Regions from separate parts of the Enterobacter sp. JBIWA008 genome, predicted to be linked through region 1. Evidence: predicted binding sites of a transcription regulator. Region 1 holds the regulator's gene; each other region holds the start of a gene.
The links. The regulator PurR, encoded in region 1, represses purine synthesis genes. The targets are predictions, from matches to a motif close to CANGCAAACGTTTGCNTG.
Positions count from the first base shown of each region.

Region 2: a site for PurR is predicted at 2,648-2,665, ahead of raiA (ribosome-associated translation inhibitor RaiA). Genes of this name have one in related genera too.
Region 3: a site for PurR is predicted at 3,830-3,847, ahead of purT (formate-dependent phosphoribosylglycinamide formyltransferase). Genes of this name have one in related genera too.
Region 4: a site for PurR is predicted at 4,093-4,110, ahead of gltS (sodium/glutamate symporter). Genes of this name have one in related genera too.

Region 1 covers NZ_CP074149.1:2,150,644-2,156,494, forward strand. The annotation lists gene punC (purine nucleoside transporter PunC) at 1-209, opposite strand, end outside; gene punR (DNA-binding transcriptional activator PunR) at 324-1,235, shown strand; gene purR (HTH-type transcriptional repressor PurR) at 1,253-2,278, opposite strand; gene KGP24_RS10520 (YnhF family membrane protein) at 2,576-2,665, shown strand; gene KGP24_RS10525 (MFS transporter) at 2,829-3,995, shown strand; gene sodB (superoxide dismutase [Fe]) at 4,034-4,615, opposite strand; gene KGP24_RS10535 (C40 family peptidase) at 4,737-5,510, opposite strand; gene grxD (monothiol glutaredoxin 4) at 5,849-5,851, shown strand, end outside.
Region 2 covers NZ_CP074149.1:3,608,205-3,614,055, reverse strand. The annotation lists gene KGP24_RS17280 (SMP-30/gluconolactonase/LRE family protein) at 1-786, shown strand, start outside; gene pheA (bifunctional chorismate mutase/prephenate dehydratase) at 783-1,943, opposite strand; Phe leader region at 1,973-2,098, opposite strand; gene pheL (pheA operon leader peptide PheL) at 2,050-2,097, opposite strand; gene raiA (ribosome-associated translation inhibitor RaiA) at 2,209-2,550, opposite strand; gene bamD (outer membrane protein assembly factor BamD) at 2,819-3,556, opposite strand; gene rluD (23S rRNA pseudouridine(1911/1915/1917) synthase RluD) at 3,688-4,668, shown strand; gene yfiH (purine nucleoside phosphorylase YfiH) at 4,665-5,396, shown strand; gene clpB (ATP-dependent chaperone ClpB) at 5,526-5,851, shown strand, end outside.
Region 3 covers NZ_CP074149.1:2,904,125-2,909,975, forward strand. The annotation lists gene KGP24_RS14020 (carbon-nitrogen hydrolase family protein) at 1-230, shown strand, start outside; gene exoX (exodeoxyribonuclease X) at 255-917, shown strand; gene ptrB (oligopeptidase B) at 914-2,974, opposite strand; gene KGP24_RS14035 (tellurite resistance TerB family protein) at 3,060-3,710, opposite strand; gene purT (formate-dependent phosphoribosylglycinamide formyltransferase) at 3,881-5,059, shown strand; gene kdgA (bifunctional 4-hydroxy-2-oxoglutarate aldolase/2-dehydro-3-deoxy-phosphogluconate aldolase) at 5,102-5,743, opposite strand; gene edd (phosphogluconate dehydratase) at 5,783-5,851, opposite strand, start outside.
Region 4 covers NZ_CP074149.1:144,693-150,543, reverse strand. The annotation lists gene trmH (tRNA (guanosine(18)-2'-O)-methyltransferase TrmH) at 1-646, shown strand, start outside; gene recG (ATP-dependent DNA helicase RecG) at 650-2,731, shown strand; gene gltS (sodium/glutamate symporter) at 2,734-3,936, opposite strand; gene xanP (xanthine/proton symporter XanP) at 4,162-5,553, shown strand; gene KGP24_RS00710 (AsmA family protein) at 5,673-5,851, shown strand, end outside.

The DNA.
Region 1 (5,851 bases):
CGACCAAAGCGATCCGAGAGCGGTCCCCAGAGCAGCTGTGCGAAAGCAAAACCGGCGAGGAACAAACTCAGGCTGGCGCTGATGGCGGCAGCAGGCGTTTGTAAATCTTCCTGCATGGCGGCAAACGCCGGCAGGTACATATCGGTGGCCAAAAAGCCCAGCACGCTTAAGCCGCCGAGCCAGACTAAAAAACCGATCCTGGGTTGCATTATTTTATTCTCCTGAGGAGGCAGGTATACATTGGCGCTGAGTGTAGGGAGTGCAAAGCCGCTTGTGAAACGCTAATATTTGGCTGGTGCATTCAAAAATTTTGCAGGCAGAAAATGTGGTCAGATTATTCTCTTGAAGTGGTCGATGCTGTTGCGCGTAACGGCAGCTTCAGCGGTGCGGCGCAGGAGCTGCACCGCGTCCCTTCGGCAATCAGCTACACGGTGCGCCAGCTGGAGGAGTGGCTGGCGGTTCCGCTGTTTGAACGACGGCATCGTGATGTGGAATTAACGCCCGCAGGCGCGTGGTTTTTAAAGGAAGGGCGTTCTGTTATCAAAAAAATGCAGATCACCCGCGAACAGTGTCAGCAGATCGCTAACGGCTGGCGGGGACATCTTTCCATCGCGGTGGATAATATCGTTAAGCCGGAACGCACCCGGCAGATGATCGTCGATTTCTACCGTCATTTCTCTGACGTCGAGCTGCGGGTCTCGCAGGAGGTGTTTAACGGCGTCTGGGATGCGCTGGCGGACGGCAGGGCAGAGATGGCGATTGGGGCTACGCAGGCGATCCCGGTCGGGGGACGTTACGCCTTTCGTGATATGGGGATGCTGAGCTGGAAATGCGTGGTGGCAAGCGATCATCCGCTGGCGGCGATGGAAGGGCCGCTGAGCGATGATACGCTGCGCAACTGGCCGTCGCTGGTGCTGGAGGATACGTCTCGTTCATTGCCCAAGCGTATCACCTGGCTTCTGGACAACCAGCGGAGGGTGGTTGCCCCTGACTGGGAATCGTCGGCGACGTGCCTCAGCGCCGGACTTTGCGTCGCGATGGTGCCCGTTCATTTCGCGCGTCCGCGCATCGATACCGGAGAGTGGGTTGAGCTGACGCTGGAGAATCCGTTCCCGGACGCGGCCTGCTGCCTGACCTGGCAACAAAATGATGTCTCGCCCGCGATGGCCTGGCTGCTTGATTATCTGGGGGACAGCGAAACGCTGAACCGGGAATGGTTACGGGAGCCAGCATAGCTGGCCCCGTAAAGGGATTAACGACGGTAGTCGCGGAACGGACCATCCGCAACGGAACGGCGTTCAATCAGGCGCGGGTGAACTTCAATGGACTGCGACTCTTCGCGTTTGTTGACGATTCTGTCCAACAGCATATTGAAGGCCGTTTCCCCCAGCGAATCTTTCGGCTGGTGAATGGTCGTCAACGCTGGCGTGAAGAAACGCGCGTTACGCACGTTGTCATACCCGATCACGGAAATATCCTGCGGTACGCGCAGGCCCAGCTCGTCGGCGGCGCAGAGCGCGCCCATGGCCATGATGTCGCCTCCGCAGAACACGGCGGTCGGACGGTGTGGCTGGGAGACGATCTGCTGCATCGCGCGGTAGCCCGACTCCGGCTCAAAGTCGCCCTGCACAATCCAGTTTTCCGGCACGTTGATCAGCGCTTCTTCCATCGCTTTCATAAAACCGGCCAGACGGCCCGCGCCGGTGTTGCGCTCCAGCGGACCGGGGATCACGCCAATCTCGCGGTGACCGCGTTCGATCAGATAACGTCCGGCCATATAGCCGCCTTCAAAGGCGTTATCGATAACGGAATCGGTGAAGTCTGCGCGCGCTTCGCCCCAGTCCATCACCACCATCGGAATATGGCGATACTCTTCAAGCATCGACAGCACGGATTCCGGGTACTCGGAACACATCACCAGCAGGCCATCAACGCGCTTTTGCGCCATCATCGACAGGTAGGCACGCTGTTTTTCAATGCTGTTCCACGCGTTGCCCAGAATCAGGGTATAGCCTTTCTGGAAGCAGTTTTTTTCAACTGCTTCAATAATCTCGGCAAAATAGGCCGCTTCACTGCTGGTTGCCAGCAATCCAATGGACTTGGTGTGATTAACCTTGAGGCTACGTGCAACCGCACTTGGCGAATAGTGCAGCTCTTTAATCGCTGCCCAGACGGCGTTGCGCGTCTCTTCCGCCACAAAGCGGGTTTTGTTAATTACATGTGATACGGTTGTAGTGGAAACGTTTGCGCGTTTTGCTACGTCTTTAATTGTTGCCATTAAATGTCACTCCAGACCATATCCTAAACTCCTGAAAAACTTGAAGGTAAACGTTTGCCTTCTCTCACCCTTATCTCGCAATGTTGAATTGCGGCACGCCGGGAAAACGACACGGGACGTCAGGAGGGGGTCAATGGCCGGTACGCTAATAAATTTAGCGTGGAATTTTGTCCTATCTTGATGAAAAGGGGAAGAGGTAAAGTGGTTATCAGTATAAATCCAGGAAGATTTTTGACGTAATCTGTGCAAAAATGAGCAAGCTCACTTTTCGTGGGGGGATTAAAAGGAGAAAAATTGATGAGTTCCGATCTTAAGTTTTCGCTGTTCACCACCGTTGTTGTGCTGGCTCTGATTGTCGCGGCCGGTCTGACGGCTGCGCTGCATTGATTTACGCGGAGGGAGAGCCTTCTCCCTCCCGACTCCCCGGATTGTTACTTCTCTGGCAAAAATCTTTTGCCATTTTGTTAACTTCTCATTTTTTGTGATTGATGTCATGCTTTCCGCTTCTTTGTTCTGTGTCACCACATGACACGGCATCCGGAGTTGACGCATGAAAATCAATTTTCCCCTGCTGGCCCTGGCGATTGGCGCTTTTGGGATTGGCACCACTGAATTCTCCCCGATGGGGTTACTGCCCGTTATTGCCCGGGGCGTAGATGTCTCGATCCCTGCGGCAGGGATGTTAATCAGCGCCTACGCCATCGGCGTGATGATCGGGGCACCGCTGATGACCCTTCTGCTTTCGCACCGCGCGCGCCGCAATGCGCTGATTTTCCTGATGGCGATTTTCACCCTGGGCAACGTGCTTTCGGCCATTTCGCCGGACTACACCACATTAATGCTGTCGCGCGTTCTGACCAGCCTTAACCACGGCGCGTTCTTTGGGCTGGGGTCGGTTGTTGCTGCAAGCGTGGTGCCAAAACATAAGCAGGCGAGCGCCGTGGCAACCATGTTCATGGGGCTGACGATTGCTAATATCGGCGGGGTGCCTGCGGCAACCTGGCTGGGAGAATCGATCGGATGGCGTATGTCTTTCCTGGCGACTGCCGGGCTGGGCGTGATTGCAATGGTGGCGCTGTTCTTCTCCCTGCCGAAAGGCAGCTCCGGAGAACGTCCGGAAGTGCGTAAAGAGCTGGCGGTGCTGATGCGCCCGCAGGTGCTCTCTGCGCTGCTCACGACCGTGCTGGGGGCAGGGGCGATGTTTACCCTCTACACCTATATTTCACCGGTGCTGCACGATATCACCCACGCAACGCCTCTCTTCGTTACCGCGATGCTGGTGCTGATTGGCGTGGGCTTCTCGATCGGCAACTATCTCGGCGGGAAATTTGCCGACCGTTCCGTGAGCGGGACGCTGAAGGGCTTCTTAACCCTGCTGATTGTCATCATGGTTGCAATTCCGTGGCTGGCGCGTAATGAGTTCGGGGCCGCGATTGCGATGGTCGTCTGGGGAGCCGCCACCTTTGCCGTGGTGCCGCCGCTACAGATGCGCGTAATGCGCGTCGCGCATGAAGCGCCGGGACTTTCATCTTCCGTGAATATCGGTGCGTTTAACCTGGGCAATGCGCTGGGCGCGGCGGCCGGTGGGGCCGTGATTTCGGGGGGACTGGGATACAGCTTTGTGCCGGTGATGGGGGCGATTATTGCCGCGCTCGGCCTGCTGCTGGTGATGATGTCGGGTCGTAAACAGCCTGAAGCAGCCTGCGCTGCGGAATAAACCAAAAACGCAGAAGGGCGAACCCTTCTGCGTGACTTTTACGCGGCGAAGTTCTTCGCGATAAAGTCCCAGTTAACCAGTGCCCAGAAGTGTTCCAGGTAGTTCGGACGCGCGTTGCGGTAATCAATGTAGTAAGCGTGTTCCCATACGTCCACGGTCATCAGCGGCTTAGCGCTGGTGGTCAGCGGGGTGCCCGCGTTTGAGGTGGACACGATAGCCAGTTTGCCATCCGCCTCTTTAACCAGCCACGTCCAGCCAGAACCGAAGTTTTTGATGGCTGCATCGGTAAATTTCGCTTTGAAATCCGCGAAGCTGCCAAATGCGGCATTAATAGCGGTAGCCAGTTCACCGGTAGGTTCACCGCCGGCATTCGGCGCCAGGCAGTGCCAGTAGAAGGTGTGGTTCCACACCTGAGCCGCGTTGTTAAAGACACCACCCTCTGAGCTGCGGACGATCTCTTCCAGCGTTTTGCCTTCAAAATCGGTGCCTTTGATCAGATTGTTCAGGTTGGTGACGTACGTCTGGTGATGCTTGCCGTAATGATATTCCAGGGTTTCCGCAGAAATGTGCGGTGCCAGGGCGTCTTTTGCATACGGTAGTGCAGGTAATTCGAACGACATTGCTTCTCTCCTTATTGTATTTTGCGTTGTCAATAACCACACAGACAACATGGACAGAATAGCAAATTGAAAGAGTATGCAAAAGAGGAACTTACCCCGCCACGGATGTGGCAGGGTAAGGTTAGCGAATGGTTTTCGGCGTCATCACGCGGCGCGCGCCGACGTAGTGGCGTACCCAGTAGTCTTCACTGAGAGAGGTGATCTGAATATCCTGGCCGCTACGTGGAGACTGGATGAATTTGCCGTTGCCTATATAGACGCCGACGTGGTCAGCCGTGCCGCGACCCTGAGTGCGGAAGAATACCAGATCGCCGTTTTCCAGTTCACCGCGGTCAACCGGTGAAGCATCCCGCAGGTGGTACATCTCATTGGCGGTACGAGGAATGCGGAATTTGACCAGATCTTTATAGGCGTAATAGACGAGGCCGCTGCAGTCAAACCCGGTACGCGGCGAGCTGCCACCCCAGTGATAAGGTTTGCCAATCTGCCCCATCAGTTTGTTCATCGCGGTCTTTTGCGCTTTCTGTACGCGCACTTTATGCACTTCCGCTATTTTCGTGACCTTCGTGCATTTCGCCTTGTGGCCTTTACGCGTGATGCATTTTTCGGTAACGAGGTTAGCGGCGGTTTGCGAAGCTTTACTTTTAGCGGAGTGGGCAGTGCGGGAAGGTTTTGTTTTCGTCTTGCTGGAAGCGGTCTGTTTCGTCTGAGCCGGTGTTTTTTTCTTGTCGTTCTTAGCGGTGGTTTTTTTCTTACGTTCTGTGGCTTTCACCAGATGGTTTTTTTGTACAGCAGAATGCCGCGCCTGCTGAGAGGCGTTTGCCACTGGCGTGAAAGTGAGTGAAGTAAACAGTAAAGCACAGAGCGTGATCGAGATTTTATTTATCCGCGCCACTGGGCAGTCCCCTGATAAATGCAGGTCATCAATAATACCCGCGTGTGATTTACAAAGCCCGTCGATTCTAATCTATAAAAACCCGGAAAGTTAATAGCATTTTTCAATCTTCAATCGTGTTTCGTTAGCAAGTGCAAAAAAATTCATCGTTCTGTCACACATTTGCCCACTCCCTAAGTAAAACCCTGACCGCCGCAGGGGTAAACACCATTTGCAATGCAACTTTTCGTGACTCGGGGTAGAATGTATAAACGTGACAAAAATGTTATTTTCCGATGCCAGTCTGACCCGCTACAATGTCAGACGAATGCCGTAACAGAAGTTAAAGGAAGCAAGACATG
Region 2 (5,851 bases), 1.5 Mb from region 1:
GCCGATATTCTGGAAGGAGAGATCCACCGCTACCATCTGCCGACGGCGGAACACACCGTGCTTTCTTTCCACGAGGAGGTGGGCTGTTTCGCGCTGCGCGAGCGCGGCGGGTTTATCGTCGCCATGCGTAATGGCATCTGGCTTGCCGATAAGCATGGCCTTCTGCAGCGCAAGGTGTGCGACAACCCCTCTAACCCGCAGCTGGCACGTTTTAACGATGGGGGTACCGATCATCAGGGCCGGTTCTATGCGGGCACGTTCTGGGGGCCGGGAGATTACAACGGCGCCCTGCTGATGCGCATCGACAACGACCTGACGCCGAGAGTGATCCAGTGCGATATTCACGGCCACAACGGCTTAGCGTTTAGCCCGGATAATCAATGGATGTTTACCTCCGACACGCCAAACGGCGTTATTTACCGTACGCCGCTTGATGAGCAGGGCGAACCCGGCAGGCGTGAGGTGTTTCGTCAGTTTAAAGAGGGCGAAGGGATACCGGACGGCGCGGCAATGGATGTGGAAGGCTGCTACTGGAGCGCGCTATTTGACGGCTGGCGTATTGCGCGTTTTTCTCCGCAAGGGGAGCAGCTGGAAGAATATCGCATGCCGGTGCGTTGCCCGACGATGGTTTGCTTTGGCGGCGATGATATGAAAACGCTGTTTATTACCACCACGCGGGAAAATATGGACGCAGAGGAGGTGGCAAAGTATCCGCTCTCCGGCGCCATCTTCACCCTGCCGGTGAGCGTGGCAGGGATGAAGAAAAGCCGCTTTATCGAACGTTAGGTCGGATCGACCGGGACGACGTTTTCGCTAGGATAGCAGCCTAGCACTTTCATGGAACGCGTGATCTCGCCCAGTTCGCGCAGGGCCTTCTGCATGGAAGCAGACTCCAGGTTGGCCTGGATATCCAGGTAAAACATCTCTTCCCACGGGTTACCGTGGATTGGGCGTGATTCCAGCCTGGTCATGATCAGGTTGTGGTTACGCAGCACCAGCAGGGCTTCAACCAGCGCACCGGCCTGTTGGCCGGTGGCCATCAGCAGGGTCGTTTTAGCCGGAACCTGATCCGAGACATCAATAGCTTTACGCGCCAGCACCACGAAGCGAGTGATGTTTTGCGTCTGGTTCGCCAGGTTGCGTTCCAGCACCTGTAAACCATACAGCGCGCCGCCCGCTTCGCTGCCGAGCGCAGCGACGGTTGGGGAGTTAGCCTGCGCCACTTTTTCCATCGCCGCCGAGGTGCTTTCGGTGTACTCAATTTTCCAGTTCGGATAGCGGTTCAGGAACTGGCTGCACTGCTGGAACGGCTGTGGATGACTGTAGACCGTTTCGATCGTGCTCAGGTCGGTTGAGCTGGAGACCAGCACGCAGTGATCGATAGGGATCGTCAGCTCACCTACCAGCGACAGGCTGGTGTGCTGCAGCAAATCGTAGACGTCGTTAATGGCACCGGAGCTGGTGTTTTCAATCGGCACCACGGCGTAATCCGCCTGGCCGGTTTCTACCTGATTGAAAATATCAGCAAACTTCGCACAGCCGCTCTCAATAAACTCTTCAAAATGGCGGGCTGCGTACTGACGTGCTGCCAGATGGGAGTAGGAGCCTTTTGGTCCGAGGAAGGAGACGCGTGCAGAGTGCGGATTGGTTTTGTTCAGATGCTGCTGGAGCAGCGCTTGCTGGGTGAGAACGGAGTCTTCGATGATGAGCTGGAACAACCGGGTAATGTAGTGGGCATCGAGGTGATGCGCTTTGCCGAGCTGAATGAGACGTTCCAGCAGATCGCGCTCGCGGTCGATATCACGTACCGGGCGATGGGAGTCCAGCTTGGCTTTGCCCACTTCAACGGCCAGGGCGCGGCGTTCGGCCAGCAGCGCCAGCAGTTTCTCATCCAGCGCGCTGATTTTTACTCGCAGATCCAGTAACGGGTTTTCCGGTGTCATAGTGTTGCCTGTCTTATTTTATCGTTATCAATAAAAAGGCCCCCCGGTGTGGGAGGCCTTGTTGTTCGTCTTCGCATTCTTTATCACACGACGAAACGCCTCCCGTTCAGGGGAAGGTAAAAAAGAATGCGAAGAAGAACGGCGTAAGTTTCATAAAGTCATCCTGTGATTGATACCGTTAAAGTACTCGTACTGTTTTCACCCTGTCAATAAAAAACAAAAAACGCGCCCGAAGGCGCGTTGGCGGTACACTCAATTTAAAGGATTACTCTTCTTCAACTTCTTCCGCGAAGCTGGCGTCTTTCACCGATGTTGCGGCGCGACGGGCTTCACCTTTGTGTTGCACTTTATTGAGCTGCCGTTCCAGCTTGTTGATCAAATCGTTAATAGCGGTGTACATATCCTCGTGTTTTGCGCTGGCGACCAGATGGCCGTTTGGAGTATTGATAGTTGCGTCAGCGATGAAACCCTGCGGCTCTTTGGACAGGATGATATGTGGATTAATCAAATGAGTTTGCCATTTATCCAGTTTGGCGAGACGGTCTGCGACGTGCTGGCGGATTGCCGGAGTAATTTCCATTTGTTTACTGGTAATGTTCATTGTCATAAATTTTACCTCTTGTCTTTCCGTCTTGGTGATTCCAGCATACCCGACCTAATGTCAAAATGTGTGATTTAGATCACGTTATTTTGTCGGTTTTTGTCAGGGAATCTTTTTTGTGAGGCAGGGCAGGAAGAGGTGAGATTTACCTTGTCGAAGGCAAAAATTGGGGCCATAGTTGACTGGATGTGTTGGGGCTTAAGCGCTTCAGCGACCGCCTAAAATGAATAAAAAAACGGCAGCCTTCGGGCTGCCGTTTTGCATTGAGGCAATATCAGGTGTTGCTGCTGTTCGCGGCGATAATTTTCGCCACTTTTTCAGCCTGAGCGGTCATCTGCATCTGACGGTAAGCATTTTCCATCAGCTTCAGGCCGTCGCGCGTTGCCTGAGTATCCGGATAATCACGCAGCATACCTTCTACGCGGTTAACCACGGCAACCCATGCGCCACGACGGGTATAGTATTCCGCTACGGAGTATTCATATTTCGCCAGACGATCTTTCAGGAACACCAGACGTTTGGTGGCGTCAGTCACGTACTGACTGTTCGGATAGCCGCGCACCAGCTTGGAGAAGTCATTGAAGGCATCACGCGCATGCTGCGGGTCACGGTCGGAACGATCCACGCCGAAGAATCCCTGCAGCGCACTGTCGTCCAGTGCCATGTTGGTGAGGCCGCGCATGTACATCACATAGTCGATGTTAGGATGAGTCGGGTTCAGACGCATGAAACGATCGATTGTTGCCTGAGCCAGTGGCAGATCGGCATTTTTATAGTAGGCGTAGATGAGATCTAACTGTACCTGCTGCGAATACGGACCAAATGGATAGCGATTATCCAACGCTTCCAGTTGCGTTATCGCCTGTTTCCAGTTACCGTCCTGCAACTTTTGTTGTGCAGTCGCATAGATTTCATTCGGCGGATTGTCAGGGACCTGTTCATTTGAACCGGAGCAGCCCACCAAAGCCAGGCTCAACGTGGCCGCTGCCACCAGATATTTCATGCGCGTCATGACGTTTTGACTTTCCTCAAATGTTTGTCCGGGAGAAACTCTGTTCCTGCTCCCGATTAAGACCAGCTACAATAGCACACTATATTAAACGGCAAAGCCGTAAAACCCAACGTTAAACGAAGAAGCAGTTTATGGCACAACGAGTAGAACTCACCGCAACAGTCTCCGAAAATCAGCTCGGTCAACGCTTAGATCAGGCTTTGGCCGAATTGTTCCCTGATTATTCGCGTTCACGCATAAAAGAATGGATCCTGGACCAGCGCGTGCTGGTAAACGGCAAGATCTGGGACAAACCAAAAGAGAAAGTGTTAGGTGGGGAAGCTGTCGCCATCAATGCTGAAATCGAAGAGGAAATCCGCTTCGAGCCGCAGGATATTCCACTGGACATCGTCTATGAAGATGATGACATTCTGGTGATCAACAAGCCGCGCGATCTGGTTGTTCATCCGGGCGCGGGGAACCCTGACGGTACGGTACTTAACGCACTTCTCCATTATTATCCGCCGATCGCGGATGTCCCGCGCGCTGGCATCGTGCACCGTCTGGATAAAGACACCACCGGTTTGATGGTGGTGGCGAAGACCGTTCCTGCTCAGACCCGTCTGGTGGAATCGCTGCAGCTGCGCGAAATCACCCGCGAGTATGAAGCGGTAGCCATTGGGCATATGACCTCTGGCGGAACGGTGGAAGAGCCAATCAGCCGTCATCCAACCAAACGTACCCATATGTCGGTGCATCCGATGGGTAAACCGGCGGTGACGCACTATCGCATTATGGAACACTTCCGTATTCATACGCGTCTGCGTCTGCGTCTGGAAACCGGGCGTACCCACCAGATCCGCGTGCATATGGCCCACATTACCCATCCGCTGGTGGGGGATCAGGTCTACGGTGGTCGTCCGCGCCCGCCTAAAGGCGCATCGGATGAGTTCATTAGCGTATTGCGTAAATTCGATCGTCAGGCGCTGCACGCGACCATGCTGCGTCTTTACCATCCTATCACCGGCATTCAGATGGAGTGGCATGCGCCTATCCCGCAGGATATGGTGGATCTTATCGACGCCATGCGTGCTGATTTCGAAGAACATAAGGATCAAGTGGACTGGTTATGACCAAACTGATTGTCCCGGAGTGGCCATTGCCGGACGGGGTGGCCGCCTGTAGTTCAACCCGTATTGGCGGTGTTAGCCTGGGCGCGTGGGAGTCTTTGAACCTTGGTGCGCACTGTGGCGACAACCTGGAACACGTTGAAGAGAACCGTAGGCGTTTGTTTGCTGCGGGCAACTTGCCGTCGAAACCGATCTGGCTGGAACAGGTTCATGGTAACGCGGTGCTGAAGCTGACGGGGGAACCCTATGCTTCTAAACGTGCTGATGCCTCTTACAGTAATACTCCGGGAACCGTTTGTGCCGTGATGACCGCCGATTGTCTGCCGGTTCTGTTCTGTAACCGTGCAGGTACCGAGGTGGCAGCAGCACATGCGGGCTGGCGTGGCCTGTGTGAAGGTGTGCTCGAAGAAACAGTCGCTTGTTTTAACGATGAGCCAGCCAATATTATGGCCTGGCTTGGCCCGGCCATTGGTCCTCGCGCTTTTGAAGTGGGGCCAGAGGTTCGCGAAGCCTTTATGGGAAAAGATCCGCATGCGGTGGAAGCCTTCCTGCCTTTCGGGGATAAATATTTGGCCGATATTTACCAGCTCGCCCGCCAGCGTTTGAATAATGTCGGCGTGACGCAGATCTTCGGCGGCGATCGCTGCACCTTCACCGAACAGGGTGATTTTTTCTCTTATCGCCGCGACAAGACTACGGGGCGTATGGCAAGTTTCATTTGGCTGATATAACCTAAAGAATCAAGACGATCCGGCTCGTGCTGTTTTCTTTTCACATAATTCAGGTCATTAACCTTGAATAATTGAGGGATGACCTCATTTAATCTCCAGTAGCAAATTTGACCTGTTATGGGAGGAGTTATGCGTCTGGATCGTCTTACTAATAAATTCCAGCTTGCTCTCGCCGATGCCCAGTCCCTTGCACTGGGGCACGACAACCAATTTATCGAACCTCTTCATTTAATGAGCGCCTTGCTGAATCAGGAAGGGGGATCGGTACGTCCTTTATTAACGTCCGCTGGCATTAATGCTGGCCAGTTACGCACCGCTATCGATCAGGCGCTGAGCCGTTTGCCGCAGGTAGAAGGTACCGGCGGCGACGTTCAGCCGTCGCAGGATCTTGTACGCGTGCTTAACCTTTGCGACAAGCTGGCGCAAAAACGTGGGGACAACTTTATTTCGTCAGA
Region 3 (5,851 bases), 750 kb from region 1:
TCACCAGCTGCCAGTCGGTGGGGGATAATCGCTGGCGACAGTCCATCAGTAACCTGCAGCGCTTCGCGCATAAATATGCTATTGCGGTGCTGATGGCGAACGCCTGCGGCGGCAGCGCGCTGTGGGATGAAAAAGGCCAGCTGATCGTCCGCGCGGATCAGGGCGAGCTTCTGGTGACCGGCACCCTCGGCGGAGAGGGTTGGCAAGGCGATATCATTCCTTTAGGCTAGGCGTTTTAAGCTCAGGAGTTTTCAATGCTGCGCGTCATCGATACCGAAACTTGCGATCTTCAGGGCGGAATTGTGGAAGTGGCCTCTGTCGACGTGGTTGATGGTAAAATCGTCAACCCAATGAGCCATCTGGTGCGCCCCGATCGCCCCATCAGCCCTCAGGCGATGGCTATCCATCGCATTACCGAATCGATGGTGGCGGATAAGCCGTGGATCGAAGAGATCATTCCCCACTACTACGGTAGCCCGTGGTACGTCGCGCATAACGCCAGCTTTGACCGCCGGGTGTTACCTGAAATGCCGGGGGAATGGATTTGTACCATGAAGCTGGCACGTCGTCTCTGGCCGGGGATTAAATACAGCAATATGGCGCTGTATAAATCCCGCAAGCTCAGCGTTCGTACCCCTGAAGGGCTTCACCACCACCGCGCCCTGTATGACTGCTATATCACCGCAGCGTTACTGATTGATATTATGAATATCTCCGGCTGGACGCCGGATGATATGGCGACGATCACCGGACGCCCCGCGCTACTAACTACGTTTACCTTTGGTAAATATCGCGGGAAGCCGGTGTCCGAGGTGGCGGATAAAGATCCGGGCTATTTGCGCTGGCTGTATAACAACCTCGACAGAATGAGCCCGGAGCTGCGCCTGACGCTAAAGCACTATCTGGGCGAAGCTTAACGCTCCGCACGGCCTGGCAGCGTGTCCTGCGCCAGGCCTATCAGAAAGGCATATTCAAGGGCAACCCCTTCGTACGATTTAAACCGTCCCGATTTCCCCCCGTGTCCGGAATCCATGTCGGTACACAGCAGCAGCAGATTGTCATCGGTTTTCAGCTCCCGCAGTTTCGCCACCCATTTTGCCGGCTCCCAGTACTGCACCTGAGAATCATGCAAACCGGTGGTGACCAGCATATGGGGATAGGCTTTCGCCTCTACGTTATCGTACGGGCTGTACTCTTTCATATAGCGGTAGTACATCTCATCCTGCGGATTTCCCCACTCTTCAAATTCCCCGGTCGTCAGCGGAATGGATTCATCGAGCATGGTCGTGACCACATCGACAAACGGAACCTGCGCGACAATCCCCTTAAAGCGTTCGGGGCGCTGGTTGATCACCGCTCCCATCAGCATTCCCCCCGCGCTTCCGCCCATTCCAAAGCAAAGCTGCGGATCCCCGTAGCCCTGATCAATCAGCGCATCGCAGACGTCGAGGTAGTCATTGAAGGTGTTTTTCTTTTTCAGGAATTTCCCGTCTTCATACCAGTGCTGCCCCAGCTCACCGCCGCCGCGAATATGGGCGATGGCGAAAACAAAACCGCGATCGAGCAGGCTTAATCGGCTGCTGCTGAAATCGGCGTCCATGCTTGAGCCATACGAGCCGTAGCCGTACACCAGGATCGGGTTTTTGCCTTTCTGGAAATAGGCTTTGTGATAGACGAGCGAGACAGGGACCTCGACGCCATCCCGGGCGGTAACCCACAGGTGCTCGCTGCGGTAGTTTTCGGACTCAAACCCTTTTACCTCGGTCTGTTTAATCACCTGACGCTGCCCGGTATCCATATCCAGCTCAAACAGGGTGTCCGGCGTGGTCATGGAAGAGTAGCCGTAGCGCAACCGCGACGATTCGGGTTCAGGGTTGAAACCAATCCACGTCACATAGGCCGGGTCGTCGAACGCAATCCCCACAACTTCCCGGGTTTTACGGTTGATTTGCCGGATACTGGTCAACCCGCGCTGACGCTCTTCCACTACCAGCCAGTCGGTAAACAGGGTGAACCCTTCGAGCATCACCTGATCCCGCGCGGGGATAAGCACCTCCCACTTGCGCTCATCGCGCACTTTGGTTTTATAGAGACCGAAGTTTTTGCCCTCGCGATTGGAGCGCAAATAGAAGCTGTGCTGGAAGTGATCCAGGCTGTACTCGTGATCCTTGCGGCGAGGCAGGAAACAGAGCGGCTGGGCATCGGGCAGTTCAGCATCCAGCAGCAGAACTTCCGACGTCGTCGCGCTGGCAAGGAAGATAATCACATAGTGGCGTGAGGAAGTTTTATGCAGGCTGACATAAAACGTTTCGTCTTTCTCTTCATAAACCAGCTCGTCGTCAGCGGAGTCCGTTCCCACAGTATGTCGCCACACCTGGTAAGGCAGCAGCGTCGACGCGTGCTTTTTGACGTAGTAAACCGTCTCGGAATCGTTCGCCCAGACAAAATCCGGGGAGACGTTTTCCAGCATTTCCGGATACCAGTTACCGGTCTCCAGATTGCGAAACCGCAGGCCGTACTGGCGGCGGGAGAGGTAATCCTCCGCCAGCGCCATCACCGCGTTATCCGGCGAAATGGACATGCCGCCAAGCGTATAAAACTCGCTGTGGGCCGCGCGCTGGTTGGCATCCAGCAGAATATCCCACGCATCCCATTCGGCGCTCAGGACCGACTGACGCTGGTAGATGGGATACTCGTTGCCGGGCTCGTAAATATGCCGGTAGCGATAGCCGTTTTTGGTCCAGGGCGCGGAGATATCGCGCTGGGGAATACGCTGCACCATTTCATTCAGCAGCTGGTCCTGAAGCGTCTGCTGGCTGGACATGACCTTGCGGCCATAGTCGTTTTCCGCGTGCAGGTAGTCGAGTACGTCTGGCACGGAACGTGAATCGTCCCGCAGCCAGTAATAGTTGTCTATACGCGTATCGCCATGCATGGCGATCGCGTAAGGAGTACGTCGGGCTTTCGGTGGCATGTCATCATTCTTTTAAGTTCTACACCCTATAAGGTTGGCAAAACCCACGCATGATGCAAGCGAAACAACGTCGCGGCGGCGACGGCTATCCCTGTAGCGCCTGTTTTTGTTCCCGGATATCTCGCTCAATTCCCTCGCGCACGTCCTGAGGGATCTTTAACGCATCGCCGAGGGCGTTAAGGTAGCTCCGCTCCATAAAATGATCGATATCGATGGCGGCGCAGCTGAGGAAATAGAGCTCCAGCGCCTCTTCCTCATTTTTCACGCTTTGGGCAAGACGCTGCGGATCGAGCGGCTGTTCAATCGCCTGCGCCACCAGTGTTCTGCCCTTCTCTTCAACGCCTGCTTCACGCAGCTGCTGTTCGATCGCCATTCGTTCTTTATCGTCAATATGCCCGTCACTTTTCGCGGCAAAAACCAGCGCAAGGATTAGCCGTTCGGTACGCAGATCCAGCGGCGAGGTGTGCTCGCCATAATGCGGTTCATCGCTGTGCGCGGTCCTGACCCTGTCCTTGTATTTATTCCACAGGACGGTGCCCGCAATGGCGCCTCCGCCAGCCAGCAGCGCACCTGTGCCGTACTTTGCCAGGAGCTTGCGCGAGGATTTATTCGCGACCAGCAGGCCTGCCAGCCCGCCGAGCGCCCCGGGTACTAGCAGTTTACTGAGGCCCCGCTCGCCGGAAGACGATGTTTTCTGCCCTAACAGGGATTGCAGTTGATTTAACCAGCCAGACATGGTTTCCCTCACTTAACGGTGAACATGTTCCACAGCGTAAGCGAGAAGGCGTCAGGAAATGTCTGGGCGAGCTAAAGAAGCGCAAATTTCTGCCTCCCCGTATAGCCGTGCACAAGACAGACGCAAACGTTTTCGTTTATACTGCGCGCAACTTTTTTAGGGGGATTGTTATGATTCGTTTAGGAACTGCGCTGCGACCTGCGGCGACGCGAGTGATGCTGTTGGGATCGGGCGAGCTGGGGAAAGAGGTCGCCATTGAGTGCCAGCGTTTAGGCGTGGAAGTCATTGCCGTAGACCGTTACGCCGACGCACCCGCCATGCACGTCGCCCACCGTTCTTATGTGATTAACATGCTGGATGGCGATGCCCTTCGCGAGCTGATTACGCGCGAGAAACCCGATTTTGTCGTACCGGAAATTGAAGCCATTGCCACAGATACGCTGATCGCTCTGGAGCAGGAGGGCCAGCGCGTGGTGCCCTGCGCGAAAGCCGCAAAGCTGACCATGAACCGCGAAGGCATTCGTCGCCTGGCAGCGGAAGAGCTGGGATTGCCCACCTCAAGCTACCGTTTTGCTGGCGATAAGGCCTCATTCCTGAAGGCCGTCGAGGAGATTGGTTATCCGTGCATCGTTAAGCCGGTGATGAGTTCCTCCGGAAAAGGACAGAGCTTTATTCGCGACAGCAGCACCCTGGATAACGCCTGGGATTATGCCCAGCAGGGTGGCCGTGCCGGCGCCGGTCGCGCGATCGTCGAAGGCGTCGTGAAGTTTGATTTTGAAATCACCCTGCTGACCGTCAGCGCCGTTGACGGCGTCCATTTCTGCGACCCGATTGGCCACCGTCAGGAAGATGGCGATTACCGCGAGTCCTGGCAGCCGCAGCAGATGAGCGCCCTGGCGCTGGAACGTGCTCAGGCGATCGCCCGTAAAACCGTCCTGGCGCTGGGCGGCTATGGCCTGTTCGGCGTGGAGCTGTTTGTGTGCGGTGATGAGGTGATTTTCAGCGAAGTCTCCCCTCGCCCGCATGACACCGGCATGGTCACTCTGATTTCGCAGGATCTCTCCGAGTTCGCCCTGCACGTGCGCGCGTTCCTCGGCCTGCCCGTCGGCGGTGTGCGTCAGTATGGCCCGGCCGCCTCGGCGGTGATCCTGCCGCAGTTAACCAGCCAGAACGTCACGTTTGATAACGTCGACGGGGCGGTGGGTGCAGGATTGCAGGTACGTTTGTTCGGCAAGCCGGAGATCGACGGAACCCGTCGTCTTGGCGTGGCATTAGCCACCGGGGATAACGTTGACGACGCCGTGGCGAGAGCGAAAGCGGCCGCTGCAAACGTCAAGGTTGCAGGATAAAAAAACGGGCCTTACGGCCCGTTTTTTCATGCGGCGAATGGCTTATTGCTTCGCGCCTTCAACCGCTTCACGAGCCAGTCTGGTAATGCGATCCCAGTCGCCCGCTTCCAGGGCATCCGCCGGAACCAGCCATGAGCCACCGATGCACAGCACGCTTTTCAGCGCCAGGTAGTCACGGTAGTTGGCAGGAGAGATACCGCCCGTCGGGCAGAAGCGTACCTGAGAGAAGGGACCCGCAATCGCCTGCAGCGCCTTGGTGCCGCCGTTCGCTTCAGCCGGGAAGAATTTGAACTCTTTCAGACCGTAGTCCATGCCCAGCATCAGTTCAGAGACGGTGCTAATGCCCGGGATCAGCGGAATGGTGCCTTCGGTGGCGGCTTTCAGCAGCGGCTCGGTCAGGCCAGGGCTAATGGCGAACTGCGCGCCCGCTTCGGTCACTTCTGCCAGCTGCTGCGCGTTGAGAACGGTACCCGCACCGATGATGGCGTCCGGCACTTCTTTGGCGATAGCGCGAATAGCGTCCATCGCGCAGGCGGTGCGCAGGGTCACTTCCAGAACGCGAACGCCGCCCGCAACCAGCGCTTTCGCCATCGGTACTGCGTGCTCCAGCTTGTTTACCACGATAACCGGCACGACAGGGCCAGTGGTCAGGATTGCTTCTGCACTTGTTTTCCAGTTTTTCATCAGAGTTTTCTCTCGCCAGATCGTTAAAATCAAGTCGTCTTAAAACGTAATACAGGTTGCGCCCTGCTCCGCACCGGAGAGTTTCTCGCGCAGCGCGCTGAACATTTC
Region 4 (5,851 bases), 2.0 Mb from region 1:
GCGTCAGCCTGACCTGACGGTCTGCATGGAGCAGGTGCATAAACCTCATAACGTTTCTGCCATCGTCCGTACTGCAGATGCCGTCGGTGTGCATGAAGTGCACGCCGTCTGGCCGGACGGCCGTATGCGCAATACGGTTTCGGCGGCGGCAGGCAGCAACAGCTGGGTATCTGTCAAAAATCATCACACCATTGGCGAAGCCGTATCGCACCTGAAAGGGCGCGGGATGCAGATCCTGGCCACTAACCTGTCCGCTAAAGCCGTGGATTTCCGCGAGATCGACTACACCCGCCCGACCTGCATTTTGATGGGTCAGGAGAAAACCGGGATCACCCAGGAAGCGCTGGATCTGGCGGATCGGGACATCATTATTCCGATGATCGGCATGGTCCAGTCTCTCAACGTCTCCGTGGCGTCCGCGCTCATTCTGTATGAAGCGCAGCGCCAGCGTCAAAACGCCGGGATGTACGAGCGCAGCAACAGCATGCTGCCGGAAGAGGAACAGCAGCGCCTGCTGTTTGAAGGTGGTTATCCGGTGCTGGCCCGCGTTGCGAAGCAGAAAAAATTGCCTTACCCCCACGTCAACGCGCAGGGCGAAATTGAAGCCGATGCCGAGTGGTGGGCCACCATGCAGTACGCCGGGTAAGCGATGAAAGGCCGCCTGCTGGATGCAATTCCGCTTAACAGCCTGACGGGCGTGGGCGCGGCGCAAAGCAATAAGTTGGCAAAAATTGGCCTGCATACCGTGCAGGATCTCCTGCTTCACCTCCCCCTGCGCTATGAAGACCGCACCCAGCTCTACAAGATTGGCGATCTGCTGCCCGCCATTTACGCCACCGTTGAAGGCGAAGTCCTGAACTGCAACATCACCTTCGGCGGACGCCGGATGATGACCTGTCAGATCAGCGACGGTACCGGCATTCTCACCATGCGATTTTTCAACTTTAGCGCGGCGATGAAGAACAGCCTGGCGACGGGTCGCAGGGTGCTGGCCTATGGCGAAGCCAAACGCGGGAAATACGGCGCAGAGATGATCCACCCGGAGTACCGCGTACAGGGCGATCTCAGCACGCCGGAGCTGCAGGAGACGCTCACCCCGGTTTACCCGACGACGGAAGGCATCAAGCAGGCGACACTGCGTAAGCTCACCGATCAGGCGCTGGAGCTGCTGGATACCTGCGCCATTACCGAGCTGCTGCCGCCAGAGCTGGCGCAGGGGATGATGAGCCTGCCCGAGGCGCTGCGCACCCTGCACCGCCCGCTGCCAACGCTGCAGCTCAGCGATTTAGAAAGCGGCAAACACCCCGCCCAACGGCGTCTTATCCTTGAGGAATTACTGGCCCATAACCTGAGCATGCTGGCGCTTCGCGCGGGCGCGCAGCGTTTCCACGCTCAGCCGTTAAGCCAGAATGATGCGCTCAAAGATAAGCTGCTGGCCTCGCTGCCGTTTAAGCCCACCGGCGCGCAGGCGCGCGTCACCGCCGAAATCGAACGCGATATGGCGCTCGACGTGCCGATGATGCGCCTGGTGCAGGGCGACGTCGGTTCCGGTAAAACGCTGGTTGCCGCCCTGGCTGCCCTGCGCGCGATTGCCCACGGCAAACAGGTCGCGCTGATGGCGCCGACCGAATTGCTGGCCGAACAGCATGCCAACAATTTCCGTGCCTGGTTTGCACCGCTGGGGATTGAAGTGGGCTGGCTCGCCGGGAAGCAAAAAGGCAAAGCACGCCTTGCGCAACAGGAAGCGATTGCCAGTGGACAGGTGCAGATGATTGTCGGCACGCACGCCATCTTCCAGGAGCAGGTGCAGTTTAACGGTCTTGCGCTGGTGATTATCGACGAGCAGCACCGCTTCGGTGTACATCAGCGTCTGGCATTATGGGAGAAAGGTCTGCAGCAGGGCTTCCACCCGCATCAGCTGATCATGACCGCCACGCCTATTCCGCGTACCCTGGCGATGACCGCCTACGCCGATCTGGATACCTCTACCATCGATGAACTGCCGCCGGGCCGTACGCCGGTCACAACGGTTGCCATTCCTGACACACGCCGCAGCGATATCATCGACCGGGTGCGCAACGCCTGCACCCACGAAGGACGTCAGGCCTACTGGGTCTGTACGCTGATAGAAGAGTCAGAACTGCTGGAAGCGCAGGCTGCCGAAGCAACGTGGGAAGAGCTTAAGCTGGCGCTGCCGGAGCTGAACGTTGGTCTGGTTCACGGACGCATGAAGCCCGCTGAAAAACAGGCGGTGATGCAGTCGTTTAAGCAGGGTGAGCTGCATTTGCTGGTCGCGACGACGGTCATTGAAGTAGGCGTGGACGTTCCGAACTCCAGCCTGATGATCATCGAAAACCCGGAGCGCCTGGGCCTTGCCCAGCTCCACCAGCTGCGCGGACGCGTTGGACGTGGCGCGGTAGCGTCCCACTGCGTCCTGCTCTACAAAGCTCCGCTCTCGAAAACCGCCCAGATGCGGTTGCAGGTGCTGCGCGACAGCAACGACGGGTTTGTGATTGCGCAAAAAGACCTGGAGATCCGCGGCCCCGGTGAACTGCTCGGCACGCGTCAGACGGGGAACGCCGAATTTAAAGTGGCGGATTTGCTGCGCGATCAGGCCATGATCCCCGAAGTTCAGCGCCTCGCTCGCCACATTCATGAACGCTACCCCGAACAGGCGGCAGCGTTAATTGAGCGCTGGATGCCGGAAACCGAGCGGTATTCCAATGCCTGATCTCAGGCAAATATCGGCAGCATCAGATACAGCTTGATCACCAGCGCGTTGACGATATCAATGAAGAAGGCGCCAACCATCGGGACCACCAGAAACGCCATGTGCGATGGCCCGAACCGTTCGGTGATCGCCTGCATATTGGCGATAGCCGTTGGAGTAGCCCCCAGACCAAACCCGCAGTGACCCGCCGCCAGTACCGCCGCATCGTAGTTTCTGCCCATCATGCGCCAGGTAACGAACATGGCGTACAACGCCATAAACAGGGTCTGCACCGCCAGAATCGCCACCATCGGCAGCGCCAGCGAGGCCAGCTCCCATAGCTTGAGGCTCATCAGCGCCATCGCCAGGAACAGCGACAGGCAGACGTTGCCGAGCACCGATACCGCCCGTTCAAACACGCGGTAGAAGCCCATCAGCGCCAGACCGTTGCTCAGGATCACCCCAATAAATAGCACGCAGACAAACGTCGGCAGTTCAAACGCGGAGCCCGCCAGCCATTGCGCAACCACTTTGCCCACGGTCAGACAGATGGCGATCATCGCGATGGTTTCAATCAGCACCAGCGAGGTAATGCTGCGTCCGACGTCTGGCTTTTCGAAGGCGGTCGGCACCATTTCATCGTCCGGCCTGCCGTTCGGCGTAGCGGAGTGCTTCACCAGATAACGCGCTACCGGGCCGCCAATCAGGCCCCCCAGCACCAGGCCAAAGGTAGCACAGGCCATCGCCACTTCTGTCGCGTTTTCAAACCCGTAGCGTTCGATGAATAGCTTGCTCCACGCGGCCCCGGTTCCGTGACCACCCGAAAGGGTTATCGACCCCGCCAGCAGACCCATCAGCGGATCGAGCCCCAGCAGCGTTGCCATGCCGATGCCAATGGCGTTTTGCATCAGCAGCAGCCCCACCACCACAACCAGGAATACGCCGAGCACCTTACCGCCCGAGCGCAGGCTCGCCAGATTGGCGTTCAGGCCGATAGTGGCAAAGAAGGCCAGCATCAGCGGGTCTTTCAGGGACATATCAAAATCAATTTCCCAGCCCATGCTTTTTTTCAGTATCAGCAGGGCGAGCGCCACCAGCAGGCCACCGGCGACGGGTTCAGGGATGGTGTACTTTTTCAGAAAGGAAACGCTGTGTACCAGCTTGCGACCAAGCAGAAGAACCAGCGTTGCGGCAACAAGGGTCGACAACGTATCGAGATGAATCATAAAAGGCTCCTGTTATGCGCGTGTTCCATACGCACGCGGCGTTATCCTGGGCCGGTTTGCGCTCGTCATGAGCTCCCGGCGCAAAAAGTGTAATTTTTTTTCCCGATGCGTTGTAGAAAACCTGTTCACAGCGGCATATTTTCTTCCCTTTTTTTGCTGGCAATCGTTTGCTTTTACCAGATGGTCAGATAAAATGCCCGCTTTTCCACCGTGGGATTGCCGCCGATGTCCGTTAACACCATAGAGTCGCCTGATGCGCAACCGATTGCGCAGAAGCAAAATAGCGAACTGATTTACCGCCTTGAAGACCGCCCGCCGCTGCCGCAAACGCTTTTCGCCGCCTGCCAGCATCTTCTGGCTATGTTTGTTGCGGTGATCACCCCGGCGCTGCTGATTTGCCAGGCGCTCGGCTTACCGGCGCAGGACACGCAGCACATCATCAGCATGTCTCTTTTCGCCTCCGGCGTGGCCTCGATTATTCAAATAAAAGCGTGGGGTCCGGTGGGGTCGGGTTTGTTGTCGATTCAGGGCACCAGCTTTAACTTCGTGGCACCGCTGATCATGGGCGGTACGGCGCTGAAAACCGGCGGTGCGGATGTTCCGACCATGATGGCGGCGCTGTTCGGCACCCTGATGCTGGCCAGCTGCACGGAGATGGTCATCTCCCGCGTTCTGCATCTGGCTCGCCGCGTCATCACCCCGCTGGTTTCCGGCGTCGTCGTGATGATTATCGGCCTGTCGCTGATCCAGGTGGGCCTGACCTCCATCGGCGGCGGCTATGCCGCAATGAGCGACCACACCTTCGGCGCGCCGAAAAACCTGCTGCTGGCGGGTGTCGTGCTGGCGATCATTATTCTGCTTAACCGTCAGCGTAACCCTTACCTGCGCGTCGCCTCACTGGTGATCGCCATGGCGGCGGGCTATCTGCTGGCGTGGGCGCTGGGCATGCTGCCGGAGAACACCGCGCCGAACAACAGCTCGCCGATCGTCGTCCCCACGCCGCTATACTACGGTCTGGGCATTGACTGGGGTCTGCTCCTGCCGCTGATGCTGGTCTTTATGATCACCTCTCTGGAGACCATCGGTGATATCACCGCCACCTCCGACGTCTCCGAGCAGCCGGTGTCCGGCCCGCTGTACATGAAGCGCCTGAAAGGCGGCGTGCTGGCTAACGGCCTGAACTCGTTTGTCTCTGCGGTATTTAACACCTTCCCGAACTCCTGCTTCGGTCAGAACAACGGCGTGATCCAGCTGACCGGCGTGGCCAGCCGCTACGTGGGTTTTGTGGTGGCGCTGATGCTGATCGTCCTCGGCCTGTTCCCGGCGGTAAGCGGCTTTGTGCAGCACATCCCTGAGCCGGTGCTGGGCGGCGCAACGCTGGTCATGTTCGGGACTATCGCGGCCTCCGGCGTGCGTATCGTCTCCCGCGAGCCGCTGAATCGCCGCGCGATCATGATTATCGCGCTGTCGCTGGCCGTTGGCCTGGGCGTTTCCCAGCAGCCGCTGATCCTGCAGTTTGCGCCTGACTGGGTGAAAAACCTGCTCTCTTCCGGCATTGCCGCGGGCGGTATCACCGCTATCGTTCTGAACCTCGTTTTCCCGCCTGAGAAAAATTGATTTCTCTCACGGCAGGCAGTCAATGCCTGCCGTGACATCTAATTACACCATTCCCGCCTTGAGGATTGCGCATAAATCGTGCATAACTCCCTTATGTGCGTTTTGCGGGATGGAAGACCATGAAATTTATTGGAAAGCTCCTCATCTATCTTCTGGTAGCCCTGCTCATTGTGCTGCTGGCGTTCTACATTTTGATCCAGACCCGCTGGGGTGCGTCTCAGGTCAGCAACTGGGTGACGGTGAATACCGACTACGAACTCAGCTTCGACAAGATGAATCACCGCTTTTCGTCGCCTTC